DNA from 4 places in the Desulfotomaculum sp. 1211_IL3151 genome. Region 1 is predicted to be linked to each of the others. Evidence: riboswitches for the same ligand, from Rfam matches in the RefSeq annotation. Region 1 holds a riboswitch; each other region holds the start of a gene.
The links. Region 1 has a riboswitch for cyclic di-AMP ahead of V6C11_RS15075 (C40 family peptidase). Riboswitches for the same ligand answer to the same signal wherever they lie in the genome.
Positions count from the first base shown of each region.

Region 2: it holds a riboswitch for cyclic di-AMP, as region 1 does, so the genes downstream of both, eam (glutamate 2,3-aminomutase) here and V6C11_RS15075 (C40 family peptidase) in region 1, are expected to answer to the same signal.
Region 3: it holds a riboswitch for cyclic di-AMP, as region 1 does, so the genes downstream of both, V6C11_RS04990 (CAP domain-containing protein) here and V6C11_RS15075 (C40 family peptidase) in region 1, are expected to answer to the same signal.
Region 4: it holds a riboswitch for cyclic di-AMP, as region 1 does, so the genes downstream of both, V6C11_RS06295 (ABC transporter ATP-binding protein) here and V6C11_RS15075 (C40 family peptidase) in region 1, are expected to answer to the same signal.

Region 1 covers NZ_JBAIYV010000051.1:171,508-174,639, reverse strand. The annotation lists gene V6C11_RS15085 (sodium-dependent transporter) at 1-192, shown strand, start outside; gene V6C11_RS15080 (zinc dependent phospholipase C family protein) at 209-916, opposite strand; cyclic di-AMP (ydaO/yuaA leader) riboswitch at 1,101-1,228, shown strand; gene V6C11_RS15075 (C40 family peptidase) at 1,234-1,884, shown strand; gene V6C11_RS15070 (S-layer homology domain-containing protein) at 2,142-3,132, opposite strand, start outside.
Region 2 covers NZ_JBAIYV010000058.1:40,780-43,911, forward strand. The annotation lists gene V6C11_RS16190 (hypothetical protein) at 1-148, opposite strand, end outside; gene eam (glutamate 2,3-aminomutase) at 254-1,522, opposite strand; cyclic di-AMP (ydaO/yuaA leader) riboswitch at 1,529-1,665, opposite strand; gene V6C11_RS16200 (GntR family transcriptional regulator) at 1,773-2,384, opposite strand; gene hydG ([FeFe] hydrogenase H-cluster radical SAM maturase HydG) at 2,583-3,132, opposite strand, start outside.
Region 3 covers NZ_JBAIYV010000025.1:15,524-18,655, forward strand. The annotation lists gene V6C11_RS04985 (DUF3794 and LysM peptidoglycan-binding domain-containing protein) at 1-231, opposite strand, end outside; gene V6C11_RS04990 (CAP domain-containing protein) at 426-1,430, opposite strand; cyclic di-AMP (ydaO/yuaA leader) riboswitch at 1,436-1,561, opposite strand; gene V6C11_RS04995 (hypothetical protein) at 1,754-2,761, opposite strand; gene yabG (sporulation peptidase YabG) at 2,829-3,132, opposite strand, start outside.
Region 4 covers NZ_JBAIYV010000026.1:129,931-133,062, forward strand. The annotation lists gene V6C11_RS06290 (FtsX-like permease family protein) at 1-1,197, shown strand, start outside; cyclic di-AMP (ydaO/yuaA leader) riboswitch at 1,636-1,775, shown strand; gene V6C11_RS06295 (ABC transporter ATP-binding protein) at 1,925-3,058, shown strand; gene V6C11_RS06300 (ABC transporter permease) at 3,058-3,132, shown strand, end outside.

The DNA.
Region 1 (3,132 bases):
TTAACCGGTTTGTTTTTTGCCATATTTGCGGGATGGAAGCTTAGTCGTTGGGAGATTTTTGATGAAGTTTCGAATGGCGGTAGTTTAAATAATAGATCAAGGATAAGTTTTTACTTTGCTGCTATCCGCTTCGTGGCACCCATAGCGATCATCATTATTATTCTAAATGGGTTAGGCTTTATTAAATTATAGAATTGTTAGAAAAACTTCACCTTCCCAGGGTGGGGTTTTTTATGCGCTGGAAAAAGAAACTAAGAAAACCCGCGGTGACTCTTTGGGTTCGTTGCAGCAGGATGCCAGCTACCCTTTCAACCGAGGCAAGGCCTTTTTGCTGGATTAGTTCAGGCAGGTAATGGGATGAGATCCGGGCATTTTCCTTTACCCAACCGCAGGCGTGGGGTGCAACATGGTAAATACCTTCTAATCTTACGACAAAATCATGATAGTTGTCTCTGGACCAATCCTCAAAAAATTTATGACCGCTTAGTACCAGACCGCAGGCGTGATGGGGTACACACAAGTCCTGTAAAATGTGGCAGGCGGCACCCAAATAAAAAATAGATTTTTCCCGGTGTCCTGATTGCCAATATTTGATGGAACGCTCAAAATAATAGCTGCATTCCGTTGGTGCATCAGGGCCGTGCCAGAGGCCAGTGGCTTTAGCATGGTTATAATAATGACTAATGTTTTTAAAGCCCTGGTCACTCCAGTGGGACCCTCGGTTCAGTGCTTCCAAATAGGACTGAAGGATGCGACCTTCACCTTGAAGGCCATCTTTTTTTAATATCTCAAGGGCCTGTTGATTGCAAAAGTCATGGGTATTACGCGGTCGGTCAGTTTTTATAATAACCTGAAAGGGCAAGGTTAAGGATAACATAACCTTGGCACAGTTCCAGGTGGCGTGGGTTAATGTCATAGACTGTCACCTAATAAATGAAATAGACGTTCCAAAACATTATTCCCTCCAAATAGGAAAAATATGAAATAGGTGGTTAAGTCGGAAAGAAAGGAGGGACCAAAGGCCAAAATTGGCTTAGTCTGACAAAAAAGTTTATTTTTTTGGAAGGAAATTGGTACCTTTTGGCGAATTTGTTAATAAAATAAGAAGAACGCCGAATTTCATTGAAAACGGGGGAACCATTTTTATGGGGTTAACTACCATTGGTAGCGGGCAAACTTTCTGTCCGAACCCGTCAGCTAACTCCGTAGGTGTAGAAAGTGGGGAAAACATCATTGTCGTTGCTTAAAAAGATGGCAGTGCTGGCTAGCTCTGTGTGTATGGCCATAGTGGTGTGGGTTGGTTTTGCCGATGCAGCTCAGGTGACTGTACAAAGTGGTGATACATTGTGGTCCATTGCCAATCGTTGCGGAACCTCGGTGGAGAACGTTAAACAACTGAATAACCTCGAAAGTGATAGTTTGCAAATTGGCCAGGTGCTAGATGTGCCTGATCAATCAGCCAACCAGGCCGTTAGACCCCGTACCGAAGATCCCGAAACTTCCAGGGGTGTAGTAGACCGTGCCGTAGCCGTTTTAGATTATGCTAAGCAATATGTTGGTGTTAAATACCGTTCCGGTGGAGAAAGTCCTGCGGGTTTTGATTGTTCAGGCTATGTACGTTATGTTTTTAAAAACTTTGGTTTTGATTTGGTTCATACCGCCGCCGGTCAATATCATGCAGGTGTTGCCATTAAAAAAGCCGAGTTGCGACCAGGGGATCTAGTATTCTTTAATACCGGTGGTGCTGGTATTAACCATTCTGGTATTTATATGGGGAACAGTCAATTTATTCACTCCTCTTCCTCCCGTGGTATACGTATTGATTCTCTTTCTGATAGCTACTGGTCTCCTAAATATCGTGGGGCCAATCGAATTTTAAAGTAATAAGTTAAAGCCCTGGAGTAAGCTCCGGGGCTTTTATATTTAGCCATTAGCATAGTAGCCGTTAGCAGTTAGCTGCCTTGAAAAATGGCTTAGTCATTCGACGGTGCCAGGCACTTGCCCGCTGTTAGGTTATCTTAGTTTGAAGGGTTTTGCTGCGGCCAAGAGCCAGGCACCTGGTTGTAAAATACTTTGGGAAGGGTCTTTAGCTCATGGCCCATAGACAGTAGAAGACACCCAGCAGGGTGCCTTCTTTTAGCTTAGTAGGTAAATTCTATGGCGTCCGATTCCTCAATCTCGAAACCTTCCACGATATCTTCTGCAAACCATACGGTATAATCTTCATCATCTTCCAAACGGTCATCATCGTCTAGGGTAAGTGTTAACTTACTACCGCTAATGCTGGCAGCATCAATATCAAGTTCCTTATTCCCGGCCATTACATGGATGCCGGAACCATTGGCAGAGAAGTCGTCACCTTTTTGGATGGTCTGGTTAAATTCAATAACGATGGTGGTAGCATTGGTTGCTTTTACCTTATTAACAGCCAGTTCGGCAGCCTCGGTGGTAAAGCACCATTCTCCCTTTTTAAGGCCGGTGAAGACATGATCCTTAGTATCAGTTTCTACAAGAATACCATCGTTAATCGTAATGCAATACTTGGTGTTACTGTCCAGTTTTTTGTTGTTAGCCAATTTAATCTGCAGTTTGTCATTGTTTTTGGTGAAGACAACGGCGTACTCAATATTAGCAGCGACCCATTTCCCGCCACTGTACTTATACATGTTCACTGCATCAACTAAATCCTCTAAATCATTACCCTTTGTATAGCCCATCGCTTCTTCAAACCGAACGGTAAATTCCTTGGTGTCAACATCAATCTTAGCATTGTGGCTAGGGGTTAGTTTTTGAATGTAGTCTTCTGTTTGTTTTTCTTTATCGGTGTTATCCTCTAAATCAGCGACGTCAATGAAACGGCTGATCATCACCGCAAATTCACCCCTGGAAATGGGCTTAAAGGGATTTAAATAGCCATCCGGCGTACCTTTCATAATACCTTTATTATACATGGAGGCAACATATATTAATTCATCCTTCTTTAGTTGGTTAGCATCCTTAGCAAAGGAAAGCATCTCCTTTAAAGAGATATTTTCATCTCCGGCGGCACGACTTAACCACATGGCTACCTCAATACGAGTGGCTGGCTTATTGCCAAGCCATTTGGTTAGTTCCCAATCAGCAAGAATTCCT
Region 2 (3,132 bases), on a different contig from region 1:
AAATTACCGCCAGGCCAAATCTCTTGACAAAAATTGAGTCATCCCCCTCTAACCACTGACGGGTACCTTCATATAGATCGGCTTCCGTTTCTTCACATACCAGTTGATGCGTTATAGAAAAATCCATCACCATCTCCGCACTTTTCATCATGACTCCTCCCGAACATTTGTTTTTATTATTTTATTACCAAACCTATGTTCGTGTCAAGGGTAAAAAATAAACCTGTCATACTATTATGACAGGTCTAAAAACTTAGTGTTTACCAGTAACATTATAGGAAATAACCCTCTTTTCCCAGGTTCGCATGACTACCTGCTCATCCTTATTCTCTAGAATATACTGTGGCAATATGGGTGTTTTCCCATAGCCATTGGGTGCATTAATAATATAAGTGGGAACAGCAAGTCCAGATGTATAGCCTCTCAGTTGTTCCATAATAGCAATACCATCATCAACACCAGTGATAAAATGCCTGGTTCCCTTTACTGCCTTAGCATGAAAAATATAGTAGGGCCGAACACGGATGGTCAATAGACTCTGGTTTAATCTCTTCATGACATCTGGTTGATTATTAATGTCTTTTAATAAAACAGCCTGATTACCAAGGACTACGCCTGCCTTAACCAACATATCGCAGGCCTTTTTTGCCTCAGGTGTAACTTCCAAGGGACTATTAAACTGTGTATTGATATAAAGCGGTGGGTGGCTTTCTAAAATACTGCAAAGTTCCGGTGTAATTCTTTGGGGCATTGTGACAGGTGTTCTGGTACCGATTCGTTTTATTTCCACATGGGGAATATTATCTAATTCCGTGAGCAGCCAATCAATTTGTTTATCTGATAATAACAAGGCATCGCCGCCTGTTATTAAGACATCCCTTATTTCAGTGTTCTCTCTGATATACTGCAGTGCTCCTTGCAGCACCTGTTTTGATTTGTGAACATCAATTTCGCCAATATTTCTACGCCTTTGGCAATGTCGACAATACATCGCACATTGGTTCGTAACATTAATAATAAGACGATCCGGGTATCTTCTGGTCACCCCCGGCACAGGTGAAGTATATTCTTCTCCCATAGGGTCTTCAACGCCATAGCGATCCAAAATTTCTTCTACACAGGGGACAGCCTGCAGCCATACAGGGCCGCCATGCCCACTGGCCATTGCCAGGGCCATATAATAGGGAGAAACAGCCCAACGGTATTGACGCCCAACCTTTTCGATTGCTTCTTTTTCATCAGTTGTAAGATCAACCAGTTGACTTAGAACCTTAACATCTTTAATTCGCTTGGCCATTTGCCAACGCCAATCCTGCCATTGTTTCTCATCCGCCTGAAAAAAATTCAGAATATTCTTTTTAGCAAGGTTATACTGCTCCTGAATTTCAAAACCATTACGTATGTTAACCTTGTTCTCCAGGTAACCACTAATGTTTGATTTTAACTCCTTGGCCCTTTTAAGTGCTATTTTTCTTTTAGTTTGTTCCGACCGAAAATCTTCTGAAATTAAATGTACAGACATAAAAAAACCCCCTTTCTTTATAGCTTACGAAGTTAGCTGAAGGGTTCGGGTCGAAAGGTTAAAACCCTACTGAATATAATCAGATTCACCCCAAAAATCGGGTCCTCCGCTCCTGTATGAACAGGATTCAGCTCCTACAAACATTTATCTAGTTTTTGTAAGTTGTCACAACTCATTTTACCATGTAAGTTGCCTGTATGTAAATAAAAAAGAAAGGCATTCCGAAGGGAATTACCTTTCAAATTTCCTTTTAAACCCTTATTAAACCTTCATTGTCAGAAGCATTTAGGTGTCCATACACGGTTATAATATCCCCGGCCAAAATACGACTATCTGGAGCAGGGTCAACAATATCCCCTTGCCCTTTGCGAACAATCGCCAATACTTTACTTTCATTGAGCCTGCTTTGGGCCAATGTTTTTCCGACCAGAATGGAATCGGGTAAGACCTTCCAATCTTCAATTTTATTTAAACGGCTTTCCAAATGGTAGGTGTGTTGTAATAAGTCTTCTAAAAGTCTTGAAATTTCACCATTTACACGGTCTCTTTCCTTTAATAGTTCATGTAATTTTTCATGGATACCAGTCAAAACCATCCGCTGATCAAAATCATCCAAGTATTTTTGAGCCGCTGAAACAGACTTAACCACCACACCAATACCAGGAACCACATCAACGATGCCCACCTCTTGTAAGAGGGTTAGTGCTCGTCTGATGGTTTCCGGTGAAACACTATATTTTCCTGCCAAAGTGGATCGGCCAAATATTTTTTGCCCTTCCTGATATTCTCCCCGGACAATTCGTTCGGCTATATCTGCAGCAATGGTAACATACCTTGCCAGATGTAGGTCATGATTTACCACAATAAGCTCCTCCATAATATATTATACTAGCTACATATTATAACCCCGTATCCAAAAAAGCAAAAGGCTTTTTAGAAAAACTTGGCACACTTGCCCCTGGTCAGGCAGGAAAATAGGGAAAGTCCCGGCTTAATAAAAAAAACAGGAACTGCACCGTAAAACACAGTCCCTGTGGAATTATATTTTGTTAATTAAATCTTAGAAATAAAGATCCCGTTCCCCGTCCTCAATTTGTTTTACTCTCGCTTCCGTCAAATTTCTAATCTGATCATTTTTAATTTCTGCTAAATGTTGGCGGATAGTCTCCTCACCAACTGCCCTTGTCTCTGGGGATGCATAGTCAATTAAATATTCTTTAAAGGTAAGAATTGCATTGGGTTGGCAGACGTTTTGAATCTCCCCGCTTTTTGCCAAAGCCATAAAGCGATCACCCGTACGGCCCTTGCGGTAACAGGCTGTGCAATAACTGGGAAGCCAGCCAGATTGACAAACATTGCGCAATACATCATCGGGATGGCGGTGGTCGTCAACATAAAATTGCGGTGATTCTTCTTCGCCACAGCTGCCGCTGGTGCAATTTTGCTTTTCTTGTTCCTTTTTATAACCACCTACCCCGGTACAGGAGCCGGCGGATATTTGAGATACACCGTAGTTCAGCAGCATATCCCTCTGCTCCGGTCGCTCGCGGGTGGATAAAATAAGTCCGGTATAGGGAACAGCCAGACGAACAATAGCAACTATCTTCGCA
Region 3 (3,132 bases), on a different contig from region 1:
CTTATTAGGGATTACTTCAACTTTCCTTAACTTAACGATTGTGTCAATGGAAAGAATCTCTTCCATATCGGGTGTACCTGAGGGTAGCGTAAAGCTGTCTCGAATTATGGTTTGTTCTGTGTTTTCGCCAACAAGCTGTTTTACCCTAATTTGTTCTGTCCCGACGATCTGATTAGCCGGTTGGTTATTTATCTGCCGGAATTTTGGCTTGGGACTTTTCCTCATAACCATCAATCTTAGCCTCCTTTCAAGATATCTCCTTAATATATATATTGGATTGGCTGTAGAAATGTGCTGAAATTGTGGTCAATCCTTAAGAAAAAGCAAAAAAACGGGAGGAAATTTTTTCTCCCGTTTACATTTTATGGAATTGTCTGTTGTACAAGTTATTTAAGTTGTCCAATTAATTGGCTATTTTATGACCCTTAGCGCCGAGCAAATTGCTGAACCCAGATGTAGCCAGAGCCAGTATAACTTTGATATACGCCTACACCAATTTCATTGTAATTGGCATTTAAGATGTTCGCCCGGTGACCGGGGCTGTTCATCCAATCCTTCACGACCTGCTCAGGAGTTTTTTGACCCATGGCAATATTTTCCCCTGCTGCTTTGTAGCTGATACCAAATTTACGCATCATATCAAAGGGGGAGCCATAATTGGGAGATGTGTGAGAGAAATATCTGCTCTGATACATATCCTGCGCCTTTACCTGTGCAGCTTTGGTTAAATCCTCTTTGGCAACCACAGGCTTTAGACCATTTTTTGCTCTTTCAGCATTAACCAAATCCACTACCTTCGTTTGAGCTTCATTCATAAAGGTAGTAGGCTCCTGGGGCACAGGTGTTGGCTCTGGTTGGGGAGCCGGCTTTGGTTCAGGTTGTGGTGCCGGTTGCGGCTCTGGTTTTGGCTCTGGTTTTGGCTCCGGTTTTGGTGCCGGTGCTGGCTGTTCCGGTTGCTGAATAGGCTCTGTAATGGGTTTATATGCTAATAGTTGAATACAAAGCTTACCAGAGCTGGTATCCGCAAAGGCCAAACCAATTCGATTGTATTTACTATTTAGGATCGAACTGCTGCCATAGTATTGAAGTTGCTTTTGGACCATCGATGCCACATCATTGCCGCGTACAGTGGTTTGTCCAAGGGTGCTATAACCACCGTTTTTGGCAATCGTTAACAGCATTGCGGAACTGGGAATTTGACCGGTTCTTTGATAATATGCCAAATTCTTGGCAGCTTGCCCGGACAGCTCTTGATCCGCCATCAGCGTTGCCAGACCACCTTTGGCGCGGGCTTCATTAACCAGTCTAACCATCTCTTGGCTATCATCGGTAGCCGCCATAGCTGACTGCGCCGTCATAACGGACATCATCATGGTTAATAGGAACAAGGTAGCCAGGAACATAGGAACTTTCTTCAAACGATACTGCATTTCTTTTCTCCTTTCCTTTTTGCCTCCGGAGTTAGCTGACGGGTTCGGGCAAGGAAATCCCTACCTTTAAAAGGATTCACCCCATAAACGGTTCCTCCGTACCCACTAAAGGGATTCGGCATCTGTAACTGGCGCTTTGCCTGTCCTAAATATACATAAATTAACCTAAATTGACAAAACCCGTAATAGCTGTTAATAATTTATTTAGTTGGTTAAAACAGGTGCACAAACAATTTTATGTAAAATAACACACTCTCCCGTGCGTATACCATATTTTTACACGGAACAAAAGCCCCGCTCTTATCGTCACGGGGCTTTCTTTCCTAGAACTCTACGTTTAGTTTATCCAAGACCACTTGAATATGATTGAAAACGGTCACCCTATCGGATCCGGCAAACAGTAAGCCAACTGCCCTATTGCCCTCTGTAAGGACTAAGGAACCACTATCTCCACCCTGGGATTTCATATCACAAATTACCTGATTGGAGAAATACGCATTACTATTGTCATCCATTTTTACTTGCATGGTGGTGCCTATGGCAGTAACTACTCCGGAGGTAATGCCCGTTGTTCTACCACTTTTAACGACCCTCATGCCGGGTTTTGCCTCTACAATCCCCTGCACTTTACCAATACCAAGTATCTCATCGGTAATCAGCTCGGGCTTGAGGGGCCGGGCAACAGCACAATCCACATGGTTTACTGCCCCTTCCCTTTTAAAGAATTTCAAATCATAATTGGGTCTAATCGTATGAACCAGCATGTTGGCAATCCTTGCTGCCCCGTTGGCTATGGGGCAGGTAGCAGGGGCCTCTCCCTTTTGGATAGGAATATACCTTAATAGTATTGCAATGCGGTCGTCCTTGGTGCCGCCATCATACTCACCTGGCTGCAATATAAGGTCTCCTGGGGCAGACCGACCGTCTTTCCCATCGGTGGCATTGGCTAAAATGTGGTTATTTGAAAGAATAAGTGGCTCTCCCGTGGTACGATCGCGTACCATTGCCCCAAAGGTGCCAGCCGTTACCCGATAGTGTCCCAAACTAAATCCGGGTTGGGCGGGTCTGACATGTTTTTTTCTATCATCAGACAAAAAACGAATTTCACCAACTTCCACAACATCTGTTTCTAAACCATTAATCCTAAAGGGTACCTGTTCCTCCCTGCTTAAGCTTTCAGAACGTTCCTTTTTGGAGACAAAGATGATAATTGCCTTTTGCTCGGTTCTTTGCATGCCCACATGTTTATAGCCGACACCTACGCCTACAACATTTTTAATTCCAAGCAAACGCCATTTGGCTTTCTCCACAGTTTTCAAAAAATTTAACATAAAGGAAATCCCTCCTAAAATGTCCTAGATCATCATATGCTGGACTTTAGGAAGGGGTACTATGGTTTTAATATTCCGTTCTGGGTATACCTAAGCGATGTTTTCCTCTGGTTTCCACACCACCAATACCTTCAAAACCGGTAATGGTACTTTTAATAATTTCCCTTAAGGCAATGGGATCTTGAATGGAAGTATAGGCTATTTTTTCAACCACAAACACAGGATCATAGGCATGAATTAATACCCTTTTGGGGGAACTTGCAAAATTGGCACCGGCACTTAATACTACCTCATAGCAAGACTGGCAGGCACCGGCAAATATCACTAAATCATCCCGACTTTTTTCAAAGGTACGGGCAATTTTAACTGCT
Region 4 (3,132 bases), on a different contig from region 1:
CGGCATTTTACCGCCGTAGCGGGGATGATGTATCGGATGAAGCAAAACGCCGTCGGTTTGGCCAATATCTGCATCATGGCCACTGCCGTGCTGGTGATGGTGTCCACCACGGTGTCCTTGTACATTGGGATGGAGGACGTGCTGCGCACCCGGTATCCCCAAAATATCATGATTAGCACTCCCGTACCTGCCCATCAATCAGCCGAGGGCTTGCAGACATCGGTTCACGAAGTATTGGCCCAGCACCGGCTGGAGGGGAAGGCTATGCTGGACTACAGGTATGCGGCCTTTGCCGGCAATCAGGAGGGCGACACGGTGATCACGGATGAGAGCAAGATGTCCAATGCCTCGTCTTCAGTCAGACAGTTTTATATGATTCCCCTAGAGGATTATAACCGGCTGACTAATAGAACGGCGGGCTTGGGGGACAATGAGATTATGATTTATTCCAGCCGCAACGTGTATGAGGAAGATACCCTGACGGTACTTAACCGGACATTTACAGTCAAGGAAAGGCTGGACTCGTTTTTTGAAAACAGCCTGGACAGGGTATCGATCATGGGCAACTATTATATCGTGGTTAAGGATATGGATGTAGTCAAAGCCATGGAGAAGGCCCGGGCTGAAGAAAACGGCTATGATCCATCCAGTTATCAATATTATCTGGGCTTTGACCTGGACGCCAACGAGGCTGACATCTCAGCTGTTTACCAGGACATCCGCACTGCCGTGGGCAGTGATTATCCTGACAGCAGGATCGAATCCCCGGTGGCAGCAAAGGCATCCTTTTTCGCCATTTATGGAGGCTTGTTCTTTCTGGGGATATTCTTGGGGGCGCTGTTCATCATGGCCACTGTGCTGATCATCTATTACAAGCAGGTCTCGGAGGGGTATGACGATAAGGCCCGCTTTGAAATCATGCAGAAGGTGGGAATGAGCCGTGAAGAGGTGAAAGACTCGATCCGTAGCCAGGTCCTGATCGTATTTTTCCTGCCCCTCGTTACCGCCGGGATCCATATTGCCTTCGCTTTTCCCATCATTACCAAATTGCTGGCAGTACTGAATCTCACCAATGTGGGTTTGTTCGCTTGGTGCACGGCGGGTACAATATTGGTTTTTGCACTGTTTTACGCCATTGTCTATGGGCTGACGGCCAAAGTGTATTATAGAATTGTCAGCTGTGGCACATCTGCATAAGAGGCTGCATGATCAAAAAAGAGGCGAAAGAATTAGTGTTTGACGAAATACAGGTTGAGACGATAATTCTGATGACGAATAGTGGTTCAAAGGGTAAATAAGACAGGAAAGAAAATAAGAATAAAAATTCTTGAAAATGGTGTATTTTATGCTGTTTTCAAGTTTTTTTGTTTTTGGACAAAAGATAGGGCTGAATTATTGGTGTGTTTTATGGGAGTCATAGACCCACAAAACAAGTATAGTAACTCACGGATTTAGAAAAAGTAAAACTTCAAATGTTTGCCTGCTCAAAGATGAAAAAACAATTTGAAAGAACAATTTGAAAGAACAATTTGAAAGAACAATTTGAAAGAACAATTTGAAAGAACATACCGACAACTGCTGTTATCATATAGAGTTGCTTGACGGGATCTGTTAAATGATTTATAGTAATAGTAACAATTACATTTGCTTAATTTCCAGAATTAATTACTGGAAAGCGGGGGAACCACTTTTTTGGGGCGAATCAGTGCAATGCACAGTAGGAAACCATCTTCCGAGTCCGTCAGCTAACCTCGTCAGCATAGATGGGTCAATTATTTTTTAAGTAAAATATTTTTACCACTTTGACCCTATTCATATGGCAGGGTCTTTTTATTTTCCTGCCATCCCGTTAGGGTTTGTCTTTTTTGACCCTCATTTAAGTGAGGTTTTTTTTATTCTAATACCGGGAAAAGGAGGAGTAAGTTTGCAAAACGCGATTGTGTTTGAAAAGGTAAGTAAGAAATATGGTAACTCTCTGGTGATCGAAGCCATGGACCTAAGCATCCCGCAGGGACAAATTGTGGTCCTGGTTGGTCCTTCAGGTTGTGGAAAAACCACCACCATGAAGATGATTAACCGTTTGATCGAGAGCACGTCCGGTAGAATTTTAGTTAACGGCCAAGATATCCAAGGCATCGATCCGGTGGAACTGCGGCGGGGCATAGGCTATGTTATTCAACAAATCGGACTTTTTCCTCACATGACCATAGCAGAAAACATTTATTTGGTACCTCGATTAAGGTCTGGTAAAAGGGCAATGGATATTGCTAAGGTTGATGAACTATTGAAATTGGTTGGGTTAGATCCGGAATTGTACCGAAACCGCTACCCTGCGGAGCTATCAGGAGGTCAGCAGCAGCGTATCGGAGTAGCCCGGGCCTTGATGAGCGAACCACCTATCATCCTAATGGATGAACCCTTCTCTGCATTGGACCCCATTACCCGAGAACAACTACAGGATGAGTTAATCCGGCTCAATGAAGAACTTCACAAAACCATCGTTTTTGTAACCCACGATATGGACGAAGCCCTAAAGATCGCGGACCAAATTGTTGTCATGCAAGAAGGTAAGGTGGTGCAACAAGGAAAGCCCGACCAAATCTTGCGACACCCTGCCAATGATTTCGTGCGCGAATTTTTGGGAGAGAAGCGGTTATCCCCCCATCTGTCTTATTTGGTGGATGATGTGATGCTAAAGGAGCCCATAACCGTACTACCCTCTAGGGGATTGGCCGAAGCGGTACAAATTATGGTCAAAAAGCGGGTCACAGGGTTGGTAGTGACCGATAAAAATGGACAATATCTGGGTATCACCAGCACTTCGGATATCTATCACCGCTACACCGACGAATCCCTTTGCATTGCCGATGTCAAGCAGGTCAATGCGGTTACCGTTAAAAGTGGTACCCCTTTAACCCAAGTGATTCCCCTGGTACAGGAAGCACCCTACGGTTACGTGCCGGTATTGACTTCCGACGGCAAACTGGCAGGGTTACTGACACAGGCCAGCCTGGTGGATGTTTTGGCCAAACCCTATCTTCAGGAGGTGGCTAGTTAATGAATGAATTGCTATTGGTATTAGTGGATCGCTGGCCAGATATTTTGCGGGCCAGTGGACAACATATCTTACTC